Regions from separate parts of the Actinomadura sp. RB99 genome, predicted to be linked through region 4. Evidence: riboswitches for the same ligand, from Rfam matches in the RefSeq annotation. Region 4 holds a riboswitch; each other region holds the start of a gene.
What was found. A riboswitch is a leader RNA that binds a small molecule or an ion and turns the genes downstream of it on or off. The one in region 4 is predicted to bind cobalamin.
Positions count from the first base shown of each region.

Region 1: another riboswitch for cobalamin. It lies ahead of amrb99_RS32665 (ribonucleoside-diphosphate reductase subunit alpha); the one in region 4 lies ahead of amrb99_RS46225 (putative cobaltochelatase).
Region 2: another riboswitch for cobalamin. It lies ahead of amrb99_RS36745 (CbtB domain-containing protein); the one in region 4 lies ahead of amrb99_RS46225 (putative cobaltochelatase).
Region 3: another riboswitch for cobalamin. It lies ahead of bluB (5,6-dimethylbenzimidazole synthase); the one in region 4 lies ahead of amrb99_RS46225 (putative cobaltochelatase).

Region 1 covers NZ_JABMCA010000047.1:10,977-16,699, forward strand. Annotated here, with positions in the region: gene amrb99_RS53400 (antibiotic biosynthesis monooxygenase) at 1-630, opposite strand, end outside; gene amrb99_RS32650 (copper resistance CopC family protein) at 704-1,255, opposite strand; gene amrb99_RS32655 (YcnI family protein) at 1,252-1,965, opposite strand; gene amrb99_RS32660 (hypothetical protein) at 2,040-2,654, opposite strand; cobalamin riboswitch at 2,763-2,991, shown strand; gene amrb99_RS32665 (ribonucleoside-diphosphate reductase subunit alpha) at 3,086-5,410, shown strand; gene amrb99_RS32670 (ribonucleotide-diphosphate reductase subunit beta) at 5,410-5,723, shown strand, end outside.
Region 2 covers NZ_JABMCA010000059.1:18,556-24,278, reverse strand. Annotated here, with positions in the region: gene amrb99_RS36755 ((2Fe-2S)-binding protein) at 1-316, shown strand, start outside; gene amrb99_RS36750 (CbtA family protein) at 333-1,061, opposite strand; gene amrb99_RS36745 (CbtB domain-containing protein) at 1,071-1,304, opposite strand; cobalamin riboswitch at 1,336-1,525, opposite strand; gene amrb99_RS36740 (3-isopropylmalate dehydrogenase) at 1,690-2,745, shown strand; gene amrb99_RS36735 (branched-chain amino acid aminotransferase) at 2,922-4,025, shown strand; gene amrb99_RS36730 (hypothetical protein) at 4,096-4,659, opposite strand; gene amrb99_RS36725 (cold shock domain-containing protein) at 4,735-4,974, opposite strand; gene cimA (citramalate synthase) at 5,349-5,723, shown strand, end outside.
Region 3 covers NZ_JABMCA010000023.1:55,899-61,621, forward strand. Annotated here, with positions in the region: gene amrb99_RS21530 (DinB family protein) at 1-616, opposite strand, end outside; gene amrb99_RS51305 (DUF397 domain-containing protein) at 592-768, shown strand; gene amrb99_RS21540 (hypothetical protein) at 849-2,003, opposite strand; gene amrb99_RS21545 (sigma-70 family RNA polymerase sigma factor) at 1,996-2,598, opposite strand; gene amrb99_RS21550 (GNAT family N-acetyltransferase) at 2,716-3,597, opposite strand; gene bluB (5,6-dimethylbenzimidazole synthase) at 3,654-4,268, opposite strand; cobalamin riboswitch at 4,304-4,496, opposite strand; gene amrb99_RS21560 (DUF4260 family protein) at 4,540-4,959, opposite strand; gene amrb99_RS21565 (DUF4240 domain-containing protein) at 5,048-5,617, opposite strand; gene amrb99_RS21570 (class I SAM-dependent methyltransferase) at 5,695-5,723, opposite strand, start outside.
Region 4 covers NZ_JABMCA010000108.1:13,315-19,037, reverse strand. Annotated here, with positions in the region: gene amrb99_RS46225 (putative cobaltochelatase) at 10-2,064, opposite strand; cobalamin riboswitch at 2,121-2,244, opposite strand; gene amrb99_RS46220 (TetR/AcrR family transcriptional regulator) at 2,361-3,140, shown strand; gene amrb99_RS46215 (ATP-binding protein) at 3,051-3,797, opposite strand; gene amrb99_RS46210 (helix-turn-helix transcriptional regulator) at 3,991-4,833, shown strand; gene amrb99_RS46205 (DUF397 domain-containing protein) at 4,830-5,030, shown strand; gene amrb99_RS46200 (LLM class F420-dependent oxidoreductase) at 5,227-5,723, shown strand, end outside.

The DNA of each region.
Region 1 (5,723 bases), on a different contig from region 4:
GCGGAACTCGGGGTCGGCGGGCAGTCCGGCCTCGTCCGCCGCGTCCATGAGCAGGCTCACCCAGCGGCGGCGCTGCGCCTCGGTGATCGCCTTGCCGAGGTGCTGCCGGACCATGTGGTGGTAGCCGCCGCGCTCGCGGCTGTAGCGCTCGGGGCCGCGGAACACCTCGCCCAGCCAGATCGCGACCCATTTCGGGTGGTCCGGGGCCATGTGCTCGAAGAGGGGGCGGAGCAGGTCGTCCTTGAGGACGGCGGTGTAGAAGACCTCGGTGAGGCGCTGGAGGGCGTCGGCGCCGCCGGCCCAGTCGTACATGGTGGGGACGGACGAGCCCTTGCCGTGGACGGGGGTCGCCTCGTAGTGCCGCATCTCCTCGATCTGCTGGACGTACGGCTTGATCTCGGCGAAGAAGGCGGGGAAGTGCTCGCCGGAGCGGAAGCCCTGGGAGTGGTCCTCGGCGGACGTCCAGCGGATCCGCAGGATGTAGCACTCGGGCTCGTCGACGCAGCGGGTCAGCTCGTAGTCGACGCACTGCGGGGCGGCGGCGAGCGGGACGGCGGCGCGGGCGTAGGCGGCTTCGAACTCCTCCGCCCTCGCCCGATCGATCCGGTAGCGGATGTACTCGACGATCACTGGGCCCCCAGGGATGATCTTCCGGTCGGGTAATCACTGTAACGCTGTAATCACCCGACCGGAAGACCGATGATCATTTCTCCGGGGATTCTCCCGAGGTTCGGCGGTACCAGGCGAGCCCGCCGCCCGCGACCACCACGACGGCGGCGGCCAGGCCGATCCACAGCCAGCCGGACGAGCCGCCGGAGCCGTTCCCGGCGGCCTTCGCGGCGGGCGCGGTCGCCCCGGGCGCGGCGCCGGCGGCGCCGGCGGCGCCGGTGGACCCGGTGACGGTGAACGTGTAGGTGCCGCTGATCGGGTGGCCGTCCGGCGACACGACGCGCCAGCCGACCGTGTACACACCGTTCGGCAGCGTGCCCTTCACCGCCTCGGTGACCTTGTTGTCCACCGCCTGGGCCTTGCCCGCCTCGTGCCGCCCGCCGCCGGCGTCCGTCAGCACGACCTGCGGCAGCTGCACCGGGTCGGCGTACGTCAGGACGATCTGGGACGGCGGCGCGACCGTCGCGTTCGCGGCGGGGTTCGCGCCGGTCAGCGACGTATGGGCGGAGGCGGGCGGGGCGGTCAGCGCCAGCGCGGCGAGGGCCGCGGCGGCGCCGGCGGCGGTGCGCCGGACGGCCCGGCTCACGCCCGGCTCCGCGCCCGGGACAGGCCGTAGCCGCCGACCGCGATGCCGATCACGCCGACGCCGATGCCGGCGCCGCCGAGCAAGCGGGCGGTGCCGTCGTCGGTGCTCGCCTCCGCCTTGGCGGCGGGCTTGGACCGGGCGGTGAGCCCGGCGGCTGCGGTGTCGGTGGCGCCCTTGGGCGTCAGCTTGAGCGTGGGCGCCGGGTGCTCGGGCTCGTTGGTGCCGTCGCCCGGGTCCTGCTCCCATTTGACGACCTGGCCGTCGGAGTAGGTCTGGTCGGCCTTGAACGTCAACGTGTCGGTGTCGGTCGGCAGCGGGCCGAGCGAGACGTCGAACTCCTGGAACTGGCCGGGCTCGATCCTGCCGCCGGACCAGGTGATCTGCGTGACGGCCTTGGTCAGCTCGCCGCCCTCGGTCTTGATCGGCTTCGGCAGCGTGGACTCGACGACCTTCGCCGTCCAGCCGGGGACGGGCCGCACCGACACCGACGCGAGCGGGTGGTCGGTGGGGAGGTTCACCACGAGCTTGGTGGTGGCGGCGTTGTCCTCCTCGTTCGGCACCCGGAACGAGACCTTGGCGTAGGAGCCCTGCTCGGCGGTCTTCGGGTTGACGGTGACGTGCGCGGACGCGGCGGTCGCGAACGCGACCACGCCGGCGCCGGCGAGGACGGCGAGCGTGCCGAGCCGGCGGGCATGCGTGCGGGAAGGCAAGACGGAACTCCGTTCGAGTCGTACGGGAAGGGCCGGGCGCCGGGATCCGGCGGCCGGTGACGTACGGCGCTCGCTCAGAGGTGGGCGAGCGCCCTCGAACGCGGAGGGGGTCCCCGCCGGACGACCTGGTGCCGGAGCGCGCGTCCCGTGGCGATCGCGCCGGCCGCCACCGGCACCACCGGGGTACGCAGCGGGCGCTCCGCCGGTTCGATCAGCAGCAGCGCGAGCAGCAGCCGGATCGGGCGGTCGGCGGCGGACGCGAGGCGCCGCGCGAGGGACCACGCGGCCCGCTCGCCGCGCCGCAGCCACCAGGCCGCGACCACGGCGGCGGCGACGTGCGCGACGGTCATGGACGTGCCGGAGCCGTGCATCGCGGGCGTCGCGGCGGCGTGTCCCGCGTGCGCGGCGGTGTCGCAGTCGCGCATGCCCTCGGTCGCGCTCGCGAACAGCGTGTGCAGCGCGAACTGGCCGCCGAGCAGCCCGCCCATGATCGTCGGGAGGGAGCGCTCGTGGCCGGCGAGGGCGGCGGCGACGGCGAGGGCCGCGCCGAACCCGGCGAGCACCGCCCAGCCCGGCACCGGCTCGTGCGACGCCAGGTCGTGGCCGACGGTCGCGAGCGCGACGCACACGGTCGCGAAGACGACCGCGCGCGCGGTGCGGAAGGCCGGCTGCCTGGGACGCGGGGACATGACGGGGACATCGTCCCACCACGGTCCGCGGGCGCGCATCCGACCCCCGCGATCCGATCCCGACGCACCCTACATGTTGGGGTTGCGCAATGAGGATCAACAAGATGTAGGGTTCAATCCCGTGCTGGTTCGCCCCCGCCGCTCGCGGCGGGGGCGTCGTAAGAGGGAACCCGGTGCAAGTCCGGGACTGCCCCGCAGCGGTGAGCGGGAACGACCGCCGTCACAGGCACTGAACCGGATCGTCCGGATCGGGAAGCGACGGCCAGTAGGTCGTGCCTCCGGCAGGAGGCGCGGGTGCCCGCGAGTCCGAAGACCTGCCATGCACGCCGTACGTCCGAGGCTTCGCGGGTGAGCCGGGGGACGGTGCGCGGCAGCCTGCCGCCGCGCCCGTTCGCATGCCCTCGCGAGGCCGTCTCACGAGGGGAGAGAACGTGACAGTCACCATGCCTGCGGAGGCGCCGGCCGCCGGGGGGATCGCGGCCGAGGTCGCCGCGGCCTGCGCCGGTGTCGAGGGGACCGCGCCGGAACGGGTGCTCGGCGCGGTCCGGGCCGGGGACGGCGCGAGCGCCGCCGCCCTGCGGGACCTGGCGATCGGGGAGGCCGCCGCGCTGGTCGCGGTGGAGCCGGGGTACTCCCGGGTCGCCGCGCGGCTGCTGGCCGCCCGGATCCGCGACGAGACCGCCGAGGCCGGCGTCCGGGGCTTCGCGGAGTCCGTCGCCGCCGCGCACGCCGAGGGCCTCCTCGCCGACGGCCCCGCCGCGTTCGTCGCCGAGAACGCCGCCGCGCTGGACCGCCTCATCGACGAGGGTCCGGGGGGCGCGGGGGGTCGCCCCCCCTCGGGAGGCGCGGTCGAGGAGGCGGACGACCGGTTCGGATACTTCGGGCTCCGCACCCTCTACGACCGGTACCTGCTGCGGCATCCGCGGACCCGGCTCGTCCTGGAGCGCCCGCAGCACTTCTTCCTGCGGGTGGCCGTGGGCCTGTCCGACACCGTCGACGAGGCCGCCGAGCTGTACCGGCTGCTCAGCACGCTGTCCTATCTGCCCAGCTCGCCGACCCTGTTCAACTCCGCGGCGCGGCGCCCGCAGCTGTCGTCGTGCTTCCTGCTGGACTCGCCGCGCGACGAGCTGGAGGCGATCTACGAGCGGTACGGGCAGGTCGCGCGGCTCAGCAAGTACGCGGGCGGGATCGGGATCTCGTGGACGCGGGTCCGGTCGCGCGGGTCGCTGATCCGGGGGACGAACGGGCACTCGAACGGGATCGTCCCGTGGCTGCGCACGCTGGACGCGTCCGTCGCCGCCGTCAACCAGGGCGGCCGCCGCAAGGGCGCCGCGTGCGTGTACCTGGAGCCGTGGCACGCCGACGTCGAGGAGTTCCTCGAACTGCGCGACAACACCGGCGAGGAGGCGCGCCGCACCCACGACCTGAACCTGGCGAACTGGATCCCGGACGAGTTCATGCGCCGCGTCGAGGCGGACGGGACGTGGTCGCTGTTCGACCCGAAGGAGGTCCCGGAGCTGACGGACCTGTGGGGCGACGCCTTCGACGCCGCGTACCGGGCGGCCGAAAAGGAGGGCCGGTACGTCCGGCAGGTCCCGGCGCGGAAGCTGTACGGGCGGATGATGCGGACGCTCGCGGAGACCGGCAACGGCTGGATGACCTTCAAGGACGCCGCGAACCGGGCCTGCAACCAGACCGCCGAGCCGGGCCGGACCGTCCACCTGTCGAACCTGTGCACCGAGATCCTGGAGGTCACGGGCGACAACGAGGCGGCGGTGTGCAACCTCGGGTCGGTGAACCTGGCCGCGCACGTGTCGCCGTCCGGGATCGACTGGGACCGGCTCCGCGCGACCGTCCGCACCGCCGTCCGGTTCCTGGACCGCACCATCGACCGCGGCTTCTACCCGACGCCCGAGGCGGAAACGGCGAACCGGAAGTGGCGTCCCGTCGGCCTCGGCGTCATGGGTCTCGCCGACGTGTTCTTCACGCTCCGGCTCCCGTTCGACTCCGCCGAGGCCCGCGAGCTGTCCACCCGGATCGCCGAGGAGATCGCGCTCGCCGCCTACGCCGCGTCCGCCGACCTCGCCGAGGCGCACGGCCGGCTCCCCGCCTACGCAGAGACCCGCACCGCGCGCGGCCAGCTGCACATCGACCACTTCCCGGACGCCGCGCCCACCCGTCCCGCCGAATGGGACGCGCTCCGCGCCCGGATCGCCGACGTCGGGCTCCGCAACTCGCTGCTGATCGCGATCGCGCCGACCGCCACGATCGCGTCCATCGCGGGCTGCTACGAGTGCATCGAGCCGCAGGTGTCCAACCTGTTCAAGCGCGAGACGCTGTCCGGCGAGTTCCTGCAGATCAACGGGTACCTCGTCGAGGACCTGAAGTCGCTCGGGCTGTGGAACGACGCCGTCCGCGAGGCGATCAAGCGGGCGAACGGCTCGATCCAGGGCCTCGTCGACCTGCCCGAGGAGATGCGGGACCTCTACCGGACGGCCTGGGAGCTGCCGCAGAAGGCCCTGATCGACCTCGCCGCCGCCCGCACCCCGTACATCGACCAGTCGCACTCCCTGAACCTGTTCATGGAGACGCCGACGATCGGGAAGCTGTCCTCGATGTACGCCTACGCGTGGCGCAGCGGCCTCAAGACCACCTACTACCTGCGTTCCCGGCCCGCCACGCGGATCGCGCAGACGACCGTCGCCGCGGCGGTCTGCTCCCTGGAGAACCCCGAGACCTGCGAGGCGTGCCAGTAATGCCGCTGCTCGACCCCGGCATGGACCTGACCCTGCGGCCCATGCGCTATCCCGACTTCTACGCGCGCTACCGCGCCGCGATCCGCAACACCTGGACGGTCGAGGAGGTGGACCTCGCCTCCGACCTCGCCGATCTCGCCCGCCTCACGCCGGCGGAGCTGCACCTGGTGAACCGGCTCGTCGCGTTCTTCGCCACCGGCGACTCGATCGTGGCGAACAACCTCGTCCTCAATCTCTACAAGCACGTCAACGCGCCGGAGGCGCGGCTGTACCTGTCGCGGCAGCTGTTCGAGGAGGCCGTGCACGTCCAGTT
Region 2 (5,723 bases), on a different contig from region 4:
CGGCCAGCTGGAGCCGCTGCGCGCGACGATGCTCACCTTCACCCGCCTCGCGGACGGCCTGCTGTGGGGGAACGCGGCGTCGGCCCTCGCCGGCGGCCTGAACGTCGGCCCGCCCGACGGCGCCCGCGCCGCGCTCGTCCGCGAACTCCTGGCCCGGCCCCCGCTGGCGGGCGCCGGGGCGTTCGGCCGGCGCGGCTTCGTCCGGCGCAACTGCTGTCTGTACTACCGCGTCCCGCCCGGCGGCGAGATGTGCGGCGACTGCGGCCTGCGCCGCCCGCCGCGCCGCGACGGGCCGCCGCCACGGGTGCGCCCGTGACGGCGGCCGGCGGCGGTCAGGCCGGGACGGCGGCCCGGTGGCGGGCCACCGAACGCTCGGTCAGGTAACCGAACAGCAGCCCGATCGTGCTCCACAGGACGAGCTGGACGCCCAGGGACGCGAGCCGGAAGTCCCACAGGACCGTGGCCGGGAAGTGCTCCGGAACCGCCTCGGGCTCCGGCGTGAGCCGGTACACGACCGCCAGCAGGACGGCGTAGCCGGCCGCCGTCGCCGTGATCGCGTTCCAGGCGCCGAGCCGGGGGACGAGGCGGCGGCACACGATCACCGCCGCGGTCGTCGCCAGGATCCCCAGCGCCATCATGCAGAAGTACAGCGCCGTCCGGCCGCCGATCGTGGTCGGGTTGCCGACCGCCGGGGGCGTCGCCGGGTACTTCAGGAACGGCACCAGCTCGATCGCCACGAACCCGGCGAGGGCGACCAGGGCGGCGGTGGCGCGCGCGCCGAGCCGTCCCAGCCGTCCGGACGCGAAGGCGAACGCGATCGAGAAGAGCCCGCCGAGCGCCGTCCCGTACACCGCCATGGCGGTGATCAGGCCGGCGGTCTTCTGCACGGTGCGGCCGACGACCTCCGGCTCGTGCCCGGCGTGCTCGGCGTGCGCCCTCGCCTCCTCGAACGCGATGGCGTGCCCGACCTGCGGCTCCCCGTACAGCCACGCGACGACCAGGGCGAGGGCGGCAGCGGCCAGGCCCGCGAGCATCCCGCGGACCAGCAGTGCTCTCATCATCGGCGCGGCCTAGTGGCAGGGGAAGCCGAGCAGGTGCCGGCCGTCGTGGGTGAACTCGTGCACCCAGGTGCCGCCGAAGACCGACGTCGCGCCCTGCTCGGCGCCGACGAAGTAGATCAGGATCGCGGCCAGCACGACGGCGAGCACCGCCCATGGCACGATGTCGCGGATCGGCAGGCGCAGCGGCGCCGCGAACGGCTCGGCCTGCGGGGACGTGGCGGACGGTACGGCGGACTCGGCCATGTCGGGTCTCCTCACGGGGTGCACTCGCCCCGGTTGCGGGAGGACGACGGGTCAGTGTCCTGACTCCCAGATCGCCGTCTCCCTCCGACCTTCCCGCCGGTGCGGCCGGCCGTGGTCGTGCTGGGGGAGACTCCCTGGTCACAGTGGCGGGACCGTCCTGGATTCGCACCAGGTTCCTGCGCACCGTCGCCTCGATGTGAACTTGTCGAGGAGAGCGTCTCCTCTCCCCACCGGCGCGTCAAGCCCGCGAAGGGTGACAAAGGTGACGTTCGCGCCGCCGTCCGCGGCGATCGTCCGCGGCCGCCGGGACCGCCCCGCCGAGACACCGATACCGGGATATGAGACGCAAGCCCAAGCAGTGAGACGTTTGCAGTACAGTACGCCCATGGCTTCCCGCAGCATTCGTCTGGCCGTCATTCCCGGTGACGGGATCGGCCCCGAGGTGGTCGCCGAGGGACTGAAGGTCCTCGAGGCCGTCGCCCCGTCCAGCGGCCTCGCGTTCGAGCAGACCTCCTACGACCTGGGCGCCGCCCGCTGGCACCGGACCGGGGAGACGCTGCCCGACTCGGTGCTGGAGGAGCTGCGCGGCCAGGACGTCATCCTGCTCGGCGCCGTCGGCGACCCGAGCGTCCCGAGCGGGACACTGGAGCGCGGGCTGCTGCTGCGGACCCGGTTCGAGCTCGACCACTACGTCAACCTCCGCCCGGTGAAGCTGTTCCCGGGCGTGAAGACCCCCCTCGCCGACGTCACGCCCGACGACATCGACATGGTCGTCGTCCGCGAGGGCACCGAGGGCCCCTACACGGGCGTCGGCGGCGTCCTGCGCAAGGGCACCGAGCACGAGGTCGCCACGCAGGAGAGCGTGAACACCGCCTTCGGCGTCGAGCGGGTCGTCCGCTACGCGTTCGAGGTCGCGGCGTCGCGCCCGCGCAAGAAGCTGACGCTCGTCCACAAGGACAACGTCCTGACCTTCGCCGGTGATCTCTACCAGCGCGTCATGAAGCGGGTCGGTGCGGAGTACCCGCAGGTCGCGACCGACTACTGCCATGTCGACGCGGCCACCATGTTCTTCGTCGGCCAGCCGCAGCGGTTCGACGTCGTCGTCACCGACAACCTGTTCGGCGACATCATCACCGACATCGGCGCCGCGATCGCCGGCGGCATCGGGCTCGCCGCGTCCGGGAACGTCAACCCCGACCGGACGGCGCCGTCGATGTTCGAGCCGGTGCACGGCAGCGCGCCCGACATCGCGGGGCAGGGCAAGGCCGACCCGACCGCCACGATCCTGTCGGTCGCGATGCTGCTCGACCACATCGGCGCGGGCGAGGCCGCTCGCCGCGTCGAGCAGGCCGTCTCCGACGACCTGGCCGAGCGCGGCGCGCTCGGGACGCGGTCGACCGCCCAGATCGGCGACGCGATCGCCAAGCGAGTATCGGGCTGAGGGCGCGCCTCTCTGGCCACGAGCAGGGACACTCCGGGCGCGCCTCGCGGCGCGCCCGGTTTTCCGTATGCGCCGCGTGCGAGGAGTGGGGTCGAGGAACAAAGTACGACAATAGGGACTAAGGACGCCGCAGCGGCAATGGAGCCGCGCCGGCGATCGGGAGAGGACGAACGGCGATGAGCGACACCCTGGACTTCGAGATCACGCTGACCGAGCGGCCCGCGACGGCCGCCGAGCGCGAGCGCGTCCTGGCCGATCCGGGCTTCGGCCGGTACTTCACCGACCACATGATCACCATCCGGTACTCGGCGGACCGGGGGTGGTACGACGCGAAGCTCGAACCGTACGGGCCGATCCCGATGGACCCGGCCAGCCAGGTGTTCCACTACGCCCAGGAGCTGTTCGAGGGCCTCAAGGCCTACAAGCAGCCGGACGGCTCGATCGTCACCTTCCGGCCGTACATGAACGCGGCCCGGATGAACCGATCCGCCAAGCGGATGGCCATGCCGCAGATCCCCGAGCAGCTGTTCGTCGACGCCGTCGAGCTGCTGGTCGCCACCGACAAGGCGTGGGTGCCCGACACCGAGGGGCACAGCCTCTACCTGCGGCCGTTCATGTTCGCCACGACCCGCGCCCTCGGCGTGAACAGCCCGGCGCACGAGTTCCTCTTCATGATCATCGCCTCCCCGTCCGGGCTGTACTACCCGCGCGGGATCAAGCCCGTCTCGGTGTGGCTGTCGCAGGACTACACCCGCGCGGCGCCCGGCGGCACCGGCGAGGCCAAGTTCGGCGGCAACTACGCGGCGTCGTTCGCGGGCCAGGCCGAGGCCGTCGCGCAGGGCTGCGACCAGGTCGTCTGGCTCGACGCGGTGGAGCACCGCTGGGTCGAGGAGGTCGGCTCGATGAACCTGATGTTCGTCTACGGCTCCGGTTCCGACGCCCGGCTGCTCACCCCGGCGCTCACCGGCACGCTCCTCGCGGGCGTCACCCGCGACTCGATGCTCAAGCTCGCCCCGGACCTCGGCATCCCCGCCGAGGAGGGCAAGATCAGCATCGACGAGTGGCAGGCCGGCTGCGCGTCCGGCGAGATCACCGAGGTGTTCGGCTGCGGCACCGCCGCGATCATCAGTCCGGTCGGCCGGGTCAGGGGCCGCGACCGCGAGTGGACGATCGGCGACGGCGAGCCCGGCGAGATCTCCATGAAGCTGCGGCAGGAGCTGGTCGGCATCCAGTACGGCACCCGCCCCGACCCCTACGGCTGGGTCCACAAGATCGCCTGATCCGTGGTGGCGCCCGATGGCGCGCCCGTCCCCGGGTGCGCGCCATCGGGCGCGGTCATGGCCGGCCGCGTCAGCGGCCGTAGCGGACCGTGGTGGTGAGCGCCGAGCCCGCGGTCTTCGGGCTCACCCCCCGCGCGTCCGGGTTGATCGCGTAGTGGAAGGCGAACCCGACGAAGGCCCGTCCGGGCCTGCCGCCGACCTGCACCGGGAAGGTGCAGGTGCCCGAGAGGACGTAGACCTTGCGGACGCGGTGCGGCCGGACCGTGGAGTGCCAGACGTACCCGACCGGGACGACGTGCCGGTCGTGGTAGCGGCCGTTCAGCCCGGTCGCCGTGCAGACCGCGTTGCCCCGCGCGATCGCCTTCAGCCTGCCGTTGGTGATCTGGAACGACCACGCCATCGGGTACTGCCGCGAGTACCGCCCGGTGAGCTTCACCTGCGCGTGGAACGCGCCGATCCGGTCCCGGTGCGCGAAGCTCTGATGCCGTTTGGTGAACACGAAGTATTGGGCCGCCGCGTCCGGGGCACGGTGCCTCGGACGGTTCTCCGCGGACGCGGCCGAGGCGACGCCGAGCGCCATTGCCAGAGCCGTTCCGGAGATCACGGCCGTCCGGCCGAATGTGTGCATGCGCATGACAGGCATTCCCTTCGGAAATGGTCGCCGCCCGCCGGGTCCGGCGGGCGGCCGTGCCGGGTCCGCCGGGGCTCCTCAGCTCCGGCCCGCCCGCCGCACGTCCAGCGCGCGGTAGGCGTAGCCGTCCTGTTCGGCTTCCTCCCAGGTGAACAGCACGCTCTCACCGGGATCCAGGGAGGCGAAGCCGCCGGGTGCGGTGCGGACGGCGGAGAAGTGCGCCCAGACCTCGCCCGGGACGTCCGGCGAGACGAGCACGCCCCAGCCGTTCTCGTCGTCCCAGGACGCGACCGTTCCGCGAACCGGATCCCCGCTCATCGCAAATCCCTCCTCCGGCGGACAGCGCGATCCTCGGTCATTCACCCGGCCATGCGCAAGCGTGTTTACGCGATGAAAACCTTACTTAACCATGGCAGATCATTTCCCGCACTTCTATAAAGCGTTATCGGCTGAAATGACGGAGGAGTTCGCGATGTGCGCCGCTTGTCTCGTCGTCTCAGCATCCGAGACAGGTGTCCCATGCACGGCGGGCGGTGTGGCAGACTGGGCCGCATCATGCGCCTCAGCCTCGTCATTATCGGCTGGCGCGCCGGCAACTAACGGGACACCGCCGGCGCGCAGACCTCTCACGTCCGTGAGGGGTCTTTTTTGTGCCCTGGCGCTGATCACCCATTCCTGGGGGGACCCACACCATGCACGGCGACGACTTCCACGTCTACGACACCACGCTCCGCGACGGCTCGCAGCAGGAGGGGCTGAACCTCTCCGTCGGCGACAAGCTCGTCGTCGCACGCCACCTGGACGACCTGGGCGTCGGCTTCATCGAGGGCGGCTGGCCCGGAGCCAATCCCAAGGACACCGAGTTCTTCAGGCGGGCTCGAACAGAGCTCGACCTGAGGCACGCGCGGCTCACCGCGTTCGGCGCGACCCGCCGGGCCGGGGTGAAGGCGGCCGACGACCCCCAGGTCGCCGCCCTGCGCGAATCCGGCGCGTCCGTCGTGACCCTGGTCGCCAAGAGTCACGACAGGCACGTCGAGCTGGCCCTCCGCACGACCCTGGAGGAGAAC
Region 3 (5,723 bases), on a different contig from region 4:
TGAGGTCGGCGTGGCCGTTGTGTCGTGCGTACTCGTGGATCATGTGCAGCATGACGAAGCGGAGCGAGACGTTCTCGTTCCATCGGGGCTGGTGGACGACCAGATCCAGCGACGGGGCGGCGTGCTCGATGCGGCGGGAGTGCTCGACTTCGGTTCGCCAGGCGGTGAAGGCTTCGTCGCGGGTGCAGCCGGTCGGGTCGTAGGCGGTCTGGTAGTCGTCGGCGTGGGACCAGACGTTGGGCAGGTGGCGCTCGCCGTTCACGGTTTTGCGGAACCAGGTACGTTCGACCTCGGCCATGTGACGGACCAGCCCGAGCAGCGAGAGCGCTGAGGGTTTCGACGCCTGCATGCGCAGGTCGTCGTCGCTCAGGTCGTCGCATTTCCATGCGAGGGTGGCGCGGTGGTAGTCGAGGTTGGCGCGGAGCAGGGCACGTTCGTCGGCGATCAGCGGCACATCCGGGCGTTCGGTGGTCACCGGTGTCAGCTTAATGACTCCCGCCGCATCAATGATCGATAAGGCCGCGTCGGCGTTGGCGATGGCATCGTCGTGCTCGGGCTCGGACCGTCTGGCGGCTCGCGGGCTCGGGGCTGATCGCGAACTGCGCGAGATCTCCAAGTGCGGCTCTTGGAGGCGGCACCGGCGGGGAGCGGCGGGTGGCGGTGCGGGACTCTAAGGATCCGGACCGGGCGGTGCTGGCGGTCGCGCCGTCCGGGTGGGCGTCCCTGCTCGCCGACGTCAAGGCCGGTTCCCTCGACCTCACTCGTTGACGCGGGCACCTAGGGGCGGATGCGCGAAGCATCCGCCCCCCTTCCCTTGCTCGACCGTCCACATGGGCGGCCGGAGGAGGTCAGTTCGCCGATGGGGGCCGGTTCAGATTGAGGATCCACTTGGGCAGGAGGCTGTCGCGGGGGGCGTTGGTCCACTCGGCCGCCTTGACGATCTCGAAGAACTGGCGGGTGCCGGGCCGCAGGCCCGCGTTCTTCGGACCGGGGGTCACCACGATGCCCTGGCTGGCGGTGAGCCGTCCGGTCTCGGGGTCGATGAGCAACTGCCACTCGATCGTGCCGTAGTCGCGGGTGGTCTGCCTCATCGCGACGCCTCGTCCCGGGTGTCCGGCGGCGTCGGTGTCGTTGATCGTCTTGACGTCGCGGAGTCCGGCGAGCATCCGGTACGTGGCGATCCGGACCCGGTCGGTGACCGCGCGGTCGGCGAGCAGGGAGGGGGCGTTCAGGAAGAGGTAGAGGTCCGGGGCGCGCAGGCGCCGGTGGTCAAACTTCGTCGCGTAGTTCAGGAGCCATGCGCGCAGCTTGGACGGGTTGGCGGGGAGCCGGCGCGCAGCGTCGACGCCGAAGTCGAGTTCGGCGCCTTCCTGCAGGAACGGGCTGCCGACCTCGTCGTCCAGGTCCCTGATGCCGAGTTGCGCCGCGTCGGGGCGCCCGTCCGCTCTCCACGCCTTACCGTCGGCGGGCGTTGCGGGCCGGACCGCGACCTTCTCGCCGTCCCAGCCCAGGCTGGTCGTCGTTTCCCTTTCGCCGCCGGGGAGCGGGCCGAAGTCCTTCGCCGACTTGGCGCTGAGGATGTAGGCGTCCTTGGTGGTCTGCACGGTGTAGTGGGCACCGTGCAGACGGGTGGACGGAACCACCACCGACTTGCCCACCACGCGGTGGACGTACCACAGGCGCCCGTCGGAGGCGTGCCGTGTGCTGGCGTCGGCAGCGGCGAGCAGGAATGTGGAGGCGGGGCCGTTCTGGTCGGCCAGGGGTTCGGGATGGTAGGGGGGCCGCGTCTCCCCTCGGTAAGCCGTCCATGAGGCGGCGGCGAGCGCGCATGCGGTGGCCGCCGCGACCAGCGCCGCCCTCCGCTTCGGCTGGAAGAGCCGTGCGAGGCGGCGGCGCGGGGCGGCGGCCTCGGCCAGGAGGCGGCGGCGGGCCGCGTGCGTGGTCTCGGGGGACGGGGGGCGCTCGGCGGTGTGCATCCGGCTGATGAGGGTCAGATCATCCACGGTCGTCCTCCTCGTCGTGTCCCGATGCGCGCAATGCGGCGCGGACCTGTTTGCGGGCGCGGCTCAGCCGCGAGCAGACCGTCCCGTAGGCGATTCCGAGGGCTTCGGCGACCTCCGGGTAGCTGAGTTCGGCCAGCGCCACGAGGAGCAGGACGTCGCGGTCGCCGTGCCGCAGGCGCGCCAGGGCCGGGCTCAGGCCGAAGCTCGCGGCGTCCACCGCCGAGGTCACGCTGCTCTCGTGGCTCTCGACGACGTCGGCGGTGCGCATCCGGGCCATCGCCTTGTAGCGGCGCAGCTCGTCGCGGCGGTGGCGGCTGATCAGCCGGGTCGCGATGCCGTACAGCCAGGGGCGCGCCGAGGTGTGCGCCGGGTCGAACACGGCGCGGCGGCGGAAGGCGATGAGGAACGTCTCGGCCGCGATGTCGTCCGCGGCGTCGGCGCCGAGCCGCCGGTCCACGTAGCGGTGGATGTCCCGGTAGTGCCGGTCGAAGAGGTCCGCGAACCGTTCGGGGTCGCGCCGCGCGGCGGCGATGACGTCGGCGTCCGACGGCTCCGGCTCCGCCGGGGCGCCCGTTTCGGAGGGGGCGCCCGTCACGGCTCGTCCCGTGGCGCTGGAGGAAGGGTCATGCGGGACCCTTCTGGAGGCGTGGAGGGGGGTCACGTCCTTGATTGCCCGGAAGCGTCCCACCCCTTCTCGCGGCAGGACGGCGGGTCACAGGTAGTGGCCGCTCGCCAGGTAGGGGGCGGGGGCGGGCATGCCGCGGACGGCGATGTAGCCCTCCTGGCCGATGTCGAGGCGGGCGGCGAGGCCGACGTCCACCGCCCAGTGGTTGTCGGTGGTGATGCAGTTGACGAGGGTGTCCCCGCGCGCGGCGGCGAGCGCCTCCCACAGCAGGGTCTCGGCGGTCCCGGGACGGTCGGCGGCCAGCAGCGTGGGACGTCCCGCGCCCTCGTCGATGTAGACGTAGCCGCGCCGGCCGGGCGCGTCGGAGACGACCAGCCGCAGCGTCTCCAGCATGTGGACGTGGTCGGGGCCGTGGCCCGCGCCGCGGACGGCGGTGTCCAGTTCGTCCATCCATTCGAGGTCGTCGGCGTGCCCGTCCCGCAGTCCGCGGACGGCGGGCAGCGTGGCCCGGTCGACGGTGCCGACCATCCGCATCTGCGGGTGCAGGGTGAATCCCGCCAGACGGTAGCGGCGCGTCGCCGCCGGATGCACCGTCGAGGAGAACAGGCCCGGCCGGTCGCCCGCGTGCGCGAGGACGGCGTCCATCAGGCGCTTGCCGATGCCCTTCCCCTGCCGGCCGGGCAGGACGCCGTAGGTCGCCAGGTACCAGAGCCCTTCGCGGTTCTGGGAGACGGCGAAGCCCACGACGTCCCGGCCCTCTTCGGCGATCCAGCAGCCGTCCGGGTCGACGGACAGGAAGTGGCCCAGGCGGTCGATCAGGCGGCGGGACTGCTCCTCCGTCGGCGGTTCCGGGTCCGGTTCGCCCACCCGCCGGCTGAGGCGGTCGCCTTCGAGGAACGTCACCGCCGCCGCGCGCTCGGTCGCGACGAGGTCGTCCCGCGACATGCGCCTGATGCGTACCGGGTCCATGCAGGCATGATCACGCCATGGGCGGGGCGGCGCACCTGATTATTCGGGTGCCGTGCTCACCAGCGGTCGTGGTGGACGGCCGCGTGGAGGGGGCGGCGGTGCCGCCAGCCGTGCCGTTCGAGGTCCGGGACGGCCTCCAGGTGCGTGACCGGCCCGACGCACAGCCAGGCGACCGGCCGGACGCCCGCCGGGATGCCGAGGAGGTCGCGCAGGTAGGGCTCGCGGTAGAACGACACCCAGCCGACGCCCAGTCCCTCCGCCGTCGCCGCCAGCCAGAGGTTCTGGACGGCCAGGCAGACGGAGTACAGGCCGGCGTCGGCGATCGCGTGCCGGCCGAGGACGGCGGGGCCGCCGCGCTCGGCGTCGTAGGTCACCACGATCGACACGGTGGATTCGAGCACCCCGTCGATCTTGATGCGGGCGAAGCGGGCGGCGGCGTCGCCGGTGAGGGTGGCGGCGAACGCGTCGCGCTCGGACCGGACGTGGTCGTGGAACGCGCGGCGGACGTCCGGGTCGCGGACCAGCACGAAGTCCCAGGGCTGGGTGAGGCCGACGCTGGGGGCGGCGTGCGCGGCGGTGAGGACGCGGTCGAGGACGCCGTCCGGGATCGGCGCGCCGGTGAACTCGGCGCGTACGTCGCGGCGGCGGTGGATGACGTCGTACAGGTTCATGGGCAGGCTCCCGCTGCGGTCGGGCCGCCCAGGGCGGGCGGCCGGTGGAGCGAGGCCGGTCTTCGGACTCCCGGATCGACGCCTCACCGCCCGCCTTCCCGGCCTGACGGCCAGTGGCCGCGCGTGCGCGCGTGGGCGGCGGCTCCCCGGTCACCGCGGCGGGCCCGTGCCGGATTCGCACCGGCTTCCCGATTCTCCCCGAGGGGCACCTCGCGTCAGTTCACGCCGTCCGCGATCGTAGCGGTGCCCGCCTTCGGGTCGGGGGAGGGGGTCAGTGGCGCTGGAAGCCGTCCTTGGTGCGCAGGCCGTAGCCGAGGGCGCGGTCGAACGAGATGTGGGCCATCCAGCCGCAGAGCCCGGCGAAGATCGGAGCCCACGCGAACGGAGTGACGGTGTAGAGCGCGATGAGCGCGAGCGGGACCAGCGCGCGGTGCGCGGCGTTGTAGTACGGGACGGCGCGTGCCGGGAGCTGCCCGCGCTCGACGGTGTGCGCGTCCCGGATCCCGGCCAGGAAGGTGAGGTCGGGCGCGATGAAGAACGCGACCGCGAGGAGCGCGGCGAGCCAGCCGTGGTTGACGCCTTCGAGGACGGCGAACGCGCTCCAGAACAGCGCGTTCGCGCCCCAGGCGGTGCGGCGGGCCACGAGCGCGGCGGAACCCTTGCGGACGGTCGGAACGGTGGCGGTGCTCATGGCCTGGTGCCCTCCTGCTTGGCTAATGGCATTAGCTACAAGCTAAGGCTAATGCCATTAGCTGTCAAGCTCATGGAGAAACGGCCGCTCAGAGGAACAGGGCGGCCAGCCGGGGCAGGCGCAGCCGGGTCTCGGCGTCGTCCTCGACGTCCCAGTTCTCGCCCGCGGGACGCTCGGGCCGCCGCATCGAGCGCACGGCCGACTCCATCGCCGCGTCGAACGACTCGGTCTCTCCCATGACGCGCTTGTAGGTGCTGCGCGCCGCGTAGTGCAGGCCCTCCGCGCCGATCCACCCCTCGTCCTCCCGGGCCATCCGCACCACCGTGGGGACGTCGGCCAGCGTGTCGGGGTCGTCGACGGCGCGCGCGAACACGTCGCGTCCCAGCAGCGCGAGCCCGGCGCGGAAGTCCATGAAGCCGTCGTCGCCGCAGCCGCCCTCGATGAGGTAGGCGGCGTTCCAGAGCGGCCGCCGGTACGCCGAGTCGAGGACGCGCGTCAGCATGGCGTCGAACGCGACGATGCCGGGGCCGTCCAGTTCCGCGAGCCGGTCGGCCACCAGGTCGATCAGCGGGTCGTCGGGGGAGTCGCGGTCGTCGGCGTGCGCACCGGCCTCGGCCCGCGCGTCCTCGATCAGGGCCCACCACGTCCGCTCGTCCATCGGTCCTCCCGCATGCGTCGGCTCCGCCGTTTTCGCGGACCAATGTGCCGCACGGGTCCGACAGGCCGGGCCGCGGGTCAGCGGGGGCGGGCGGTGAACCAGGCGC
Region 4 (5,723 bases):
CTGCGGCGGTCAGGCGACGTTCCGCGCGCCGCCGCGCGCGTCGCGGACGACCCCGGCGAGCGCGTCGGCGGCGAGGCGGTCGAGCCGGACGACCTCGGCGCCGAGCCGGGCGCCGAGCGCGGCGGCGAGGCCGAGCCGCACCGGCCCGGACTCGCAGTCGACGACCACCGACGCGACGCCGGCGAGCAGCCCGGCCGCCGCCGACGGGTCGGGGCCGTGGGTGGCGCGGCCGTCGGTCACCACGACCAGCAGCGGGCGGCGGGCCGGGTCGCGCAGCCGCTCGACCCGCAGCACCTCGGCGGCCCGCGCCAGCCCGGCGGACAGCGGGGTGCGGCCCCCGGTCGGCAGCGCGTCGAGGCGGCGCGCCCCGGCCTCCACCGACGACGTGGGCGGCAGCGCCAGGTCGGCGTCCCGTCCCCGGAAGGTGATGAGGCCGACCTTGTCGCGCCGCTGGTAGGCGTCGAGGAGGAGGCTGAGGACGGCGCCCTTCACCGCGCGCATCCGCTTGCGCGCCGCCATCGAACCGCTGGCGTCGACGACGAACAGGACGAGGTTGCCCTCCCGTCCGTCGCGAACCGCTTCGCGCAGGTCTTCGGGTTGGACGACCAGACCGGAACCGGTGCGTCCCCGCGCGCGCTGGTGCGGTGCCGCCGCGCGCAGCGTCGCCGTCAGGTGCAGCCCGCGCGCGCCCGGCCGTGCGCCTGACACGCGTCCGTACGGGCTGCGCGCCTTGGAACGCCGTCCCGGCGCGCCTTCGCCCAGCCCGGGGACGGTGAAGAGACGCGGCTTGTAGGCGGCGTCCGCCGGCGCGGGCTCGCTCTCGCCCGACCGCCCCGGGCCGCCGCTCTCCCCGGACTGCGGCGTCTCCTCCGGGGGCGGGCCGGCCGGCGGCGGGACGGGCGCGTCCTGCCCGGAGCCGTCGGGAAGGCCGCCGCCTCCCCCGTCCGGGCCGTCCGGACCGTCCGGGCCGTCGCCGGGAGGTCCCGGGTCGTCGGGCGGCTCCGGCTCGTCGCCGTGCTCTTCGAGCACCTCGTCGAGCTTCTGCCGGTCCAGGCCGGGCGCGTCGAACGGGTCGCGGCGGCGCCGGTGCGGCAGCGCGAGCCGCGCCGCCGTCCGGACGTCGTCGGCCGTCACCGCGTCGCGGCCGTGCCAGGCGGCCAGGGCGATCGCGGCCCGCGCCGTCACCAGGTCGGCGCGCAGGCCGTCCACCTCGAACGACGCGCACACGGCGGTGATCTGGCGGAGCGCGGCGTCGGTCAGCTCCACGCCGGGCAGCCGGCGGCGGGCGGCGGCGATCCGCCGGGCCAGGTCCGCCTCGTCCGCGGCGAAGGCCGCCGCGAAGCCGTCCGGGTCGTCCTCGAACCGCAGCCGCCGCCGGACGACCTCGGCGCGCTCGGCCGGGTCGCGGGTCGCGGCGACCTCGATGGTCAGCCCGAACCGGTCCAGCAGCTGCGGGCGCAGCTCGCCCTCCTCCGGGTTCATCGTCCCCACCAGCAGGAACCGCGCCGCGTGCCGGACGGAGACGCCCTCGCGCTCGACGTACGACTCGCCCATGGCCGCCGCGTCCAGCAGCAGGTCGACCAGGTGGTCATGGAGCAGGTTGACCTCGTCGACGTACAGGACGCCGCGGTGCGCGGCCGCGAGCAGGCCCGGCTCGAACGCCTTCACGCCCTCGGTCAGCGCGCGCTCGATGTCCAGCGATCCGGTGAGCCGGTCCTCGGACGCGCCCACCGGCAGCTCGACCAGCCGCGCGTCCCGCGTCCCCGCCTCGCCGGGGGTGTGCGGGCCGTCGGGGCACGCCGGGTCGGGATCGTCCGGGTCGCAGGAGAACCGGCAGCCCGGCACGGCCGGCACCGGGGGCAGCAGCCCGGCCAGCGCGCGCACGATCGTCGACTTGGCGGTGCCCTTCTCGCCGCGGACCAGCACGCCGCCGACGCCCGGCGACACCGCGTTGATCAGCAGGGCGAGCTTCAGATCGGCCATTCCGACGACGGCGGAGAAGGGGTAGCGCGCGCGGGCGCGCCTCTCCGGCCGGCCGGTGTCCGGCGCCGACGCAGGTCGCACGTCTCGTCATCCTTCCTCGGGTGTCCACGCCCGTGGCGGTGCCTGTCCGACGGCCGGAGTCTCCTGGCTCCCGGATCACCGCTCCCCCTCGGCCTTCCAGCACCGCGTGCCGTGGCCGTGTCGAGGGGGGCTCCCCTGGTCACAGTTGCGGGACAGCCCCGGATTCGCACCGGGTTCCTCCGCGTCCGTCGCCCGCCCAGGATCGCACACCGGCCGGACGCGCTCGACCCGGCCATCTATCGGCGGAGTGCCGGTCAATGTTGGCGATACGCCAATGAGATGGTCTACTGGTCGGTATGGAGCGACGCGCAGCCCCGCGCGGCGAGGCCGCCGGAGCCGCGACGCCGCACCCGGGCGACACCAGGAGCCCGAAGGCCCGCTACCAGCGCCTGCCGCGCGACGAGCGGCGCGACCAGATCCTCGACGTCGCGCGCCGCATGTTCACCGAGCTGCCGTACGCGGAGGTGGCCACCGCGGCGATCGCCCGCGAGGCCGGCGTCCAGCGCGGGCTCATCCACTACTACTTCGGGACCAAGCGGGAGCTGTTCCTCAAGGTCGTCCAGGGCCTCACGGCCACCGCGGCGGTGCAGGCGCCGCCCCCGGACGAGCGGATGACGCTGCCTGAGACGGTCGAGCTGTGCGTGAACCTGTTCCTCGACACCGCCGAGCGGAACGCCACCACCTGGTTCGCGGCGCTGGACGCGGAGGGCTTCGGGCAGGACCCCGAGCTGCTCCACCTCGTCAACCGGTTCCGCGACCGGACGGTCGAGCACATGCTCGCCGTCCTGCGGGTGCCCGCGCCGACCGGCACGCTGCGGGCCGTCCTGCGCGTCTACTCCGGGCTCGCGGACGCGGCGACGCGGCAGTGGCTCCAGGAGCGGACCCTCGACCGCGCGCAGGTGCAGACGCTGCTGACCAGGTCGCTGCTGTCGATGGTCACCGACATCGCCCCCGCGCTGGAGGCCCAGGACGCGGGCGGGGGGCGCCTAGAGACCGGGGACCGGCTGCTTCACGCCGCCGCGCACCGGGACGGCGAACCAGACGGCCTTGCCGCGGACGCCCGGGCCGAGCCGTGACAGCGTCCGCAGCATGCCCCAGCGGCCCCGCGACAGCTCGCGGACGATGCTGAGACCGCGCCCGCAGTCCCCGGACGTCCACGAGTAGCCGGGCAGCGACGCGTCGACGTAGGCGTCGAAGACGGCGCACCGCACCTCGGCACCGACCGGAGCGCCCGCGAGGCCGGGACCGGCCAGGGCACCCGGGCTCGCCGGGGCGCCGGACGGGCGGGGCTCGGCGCCGGGCGGGTCGCCCAGGTAGAGCCACAGCTCGTGCGGGCCGTGGTCGCCGGCGTGCTGGTGCGCGTTGGTGGCCAGCTCGCTCACCATCAGCTGCGCGTCGCCGATCGCCTCGTCCCGCACGCCGAGCGAGGCGAGCGCGTCGCGCAGCACGCGGCGGGCGTGGCTCGCGCAGCCGGGGCCGCCGGGGAGCGCCCACACCCAGCCCGGCCTGGCGCCGCCCGGCCCGCGCGCGCCCCCGGCGGCCATCGCGTCGGCCATGGCGGCGGCGTCGGTCATCATGTCCGCGGCGAGGTCGGCCGCCTGGTCGGAGGGGGCGCCGGGCGGCGCCGCGGGGTCGGCGGCCGGGGCGGCCGACCGGTCGTGCCCGGCGCGCGGCCCGGCGGTGCGCCGCGGCGCGCGCTGGCTCGCGTCGGTGGTCTCAGGCGGGGTCTTCACGAGTGCCTCCCGCGGGCCGCCTGCCGGGAGCGCGGTCCGGTCGCCGTCACTATCGGTCCCCGAGCAGTCACGCATTCAAGACTCTCGTGAGATTCTCACGTTCGCAAGCGCCTTGATGGAATTGCCCTGCCCTTCGTGCCGGGTTCGCCAATCGCGTTGTGGCGCGGCCCGAGAGCGGCGAGACTTCGCTCCCATGACCTACCGCCCCACCGTTCGTGGCCGCCGTCTGGCGCGGGAGCTCCGCAAGCTGCGCGAGGAGCAGGGACTCACCCTGCAGGAGGTGGCGGACCGCCTCGACTGGTCCCGGGCCACCGTCTCCCGGCTGGAGACCAGCCAGACCCGGCCGCGCCCCGGCGACATCGCCGACATCCTCGACCTGTACGGCGTTCCGAGCCCCGACCGCGACGCGCTGATCACGCTGGCCAGGCAGGCGGGGCAGCGCGGCTGGTGGACCGCCTACCAGGACGTCTTCGCGGGCAGCTACGTCGCGCTGGAGGACGAGGCGTCGCACATCCGCACCTGGGACCCGCAGCTCATCCACGGGCTGCTGCAGACCGAGGAGTACTCCCGCGCCGTCATCACGGCCGGCCGGCTGCTGCCCGCGCAGGAGGACATCGAGCGCCGCATCGCGGCCCGCAAGATCCGCCAGGCGCTGCTCGACCGCGAGAGCGCGCCCCGGCTCCAGGTGATCTTCGACGAGGCGGTGCTGCGCCGGCCCATCGGCGGCCGCGAGGTGATGCGCGCCCAGCTGGAGTCCCTGGTGGAGGCCGTGAAACGCCCGACGGTGACCGTTCAGGTCCTCCCGTTCGCCCAGGGGGGACATGCGGGCCTTGACGGACGTTTCACCATTTTGTCGTATCCGGACCCCGCAGACCCCGATATCGCCTACGTAGAGGGGACCATGGGCGACGTTTACCTTGAGAGCAGCGAGGCAATAGCAAAACATAGGGACCGCTTCGATCGGATCGAGGCGGCCGCCTTGTCCCCCGAGGAATCCGCGCACCTCATAGCCGAGGCAGCAAGGAGCAGCCTGTGACCAACCTGCAGCGCGAACTCAACGGAGCCACCTGGCGCACGTCCTCCCACAGCGGGAGCGGCGACCAGTGCGTCGAGGTGGCCCCCCTCTCCAGCGATCTGCGCGCTGTTCGCGATTCGAAGGACCCCGGCGGACCGGCCCTGGTGCTGACGCCGGACGCCTGGCAGACCCTCCTCGACTCCATCCGGGAGGTCTGAGCACGATTCCGGAGGGCCGCGGCGCACGTCGCCGCGGCCCTTCGCCGTGCCCGCACGCCGTACCGCGCCCATGCCGGGGACGGAACCGGGACCGGGGCGGTGACCCCGCCCTTCCCTGGAAAGTAGAACGTGTTCTAGTATCGCCCGTGCGGCGCCGACCCGGCGACGCGGCCCCGGCGACCCGGAGGATGGCATCGTGACCGCGGAACTCAAGCTCGGCATCAACGTCGGCTACTGGCAGCAGCACCCCGACGACCAGACCGAGACGGTGCTGGCCGCCGAGCGCTGCGGATACGACTCGGTCTTCACCGCCGAGGCCTACGGCTCCGACGCGTTCACCCCGCTCGCCTGGTACGCGGCCCGCACGTCCCGGATCAAGCTCGGCACCGCCGTCGTCCAGATGTCGGCGCGCACGCCCGCCGCCACCGCGATGCACGCGCTCACCCTCGACGCACTGTCCGGCGGGCGCGTGATCCTCGGCCTCGGCGCGTCCGGCCCGCAGGTCGTGGAGGGCTGGTACGGGCAGCCGTTCCCCAAGCCACTCGCCCGCACCCGCGAGTACCTCGACATCGTCCGGCAGGTCTGGCGGCGCGAGGAGCCGGTCACCAGCAAGGGCCCGCACTACCCGCTGCCGTACCCGGGCGGCGCCGGCCTCGGCAAGCCGCTGAAGTCGATCGTCCACCCCGTCCGGCC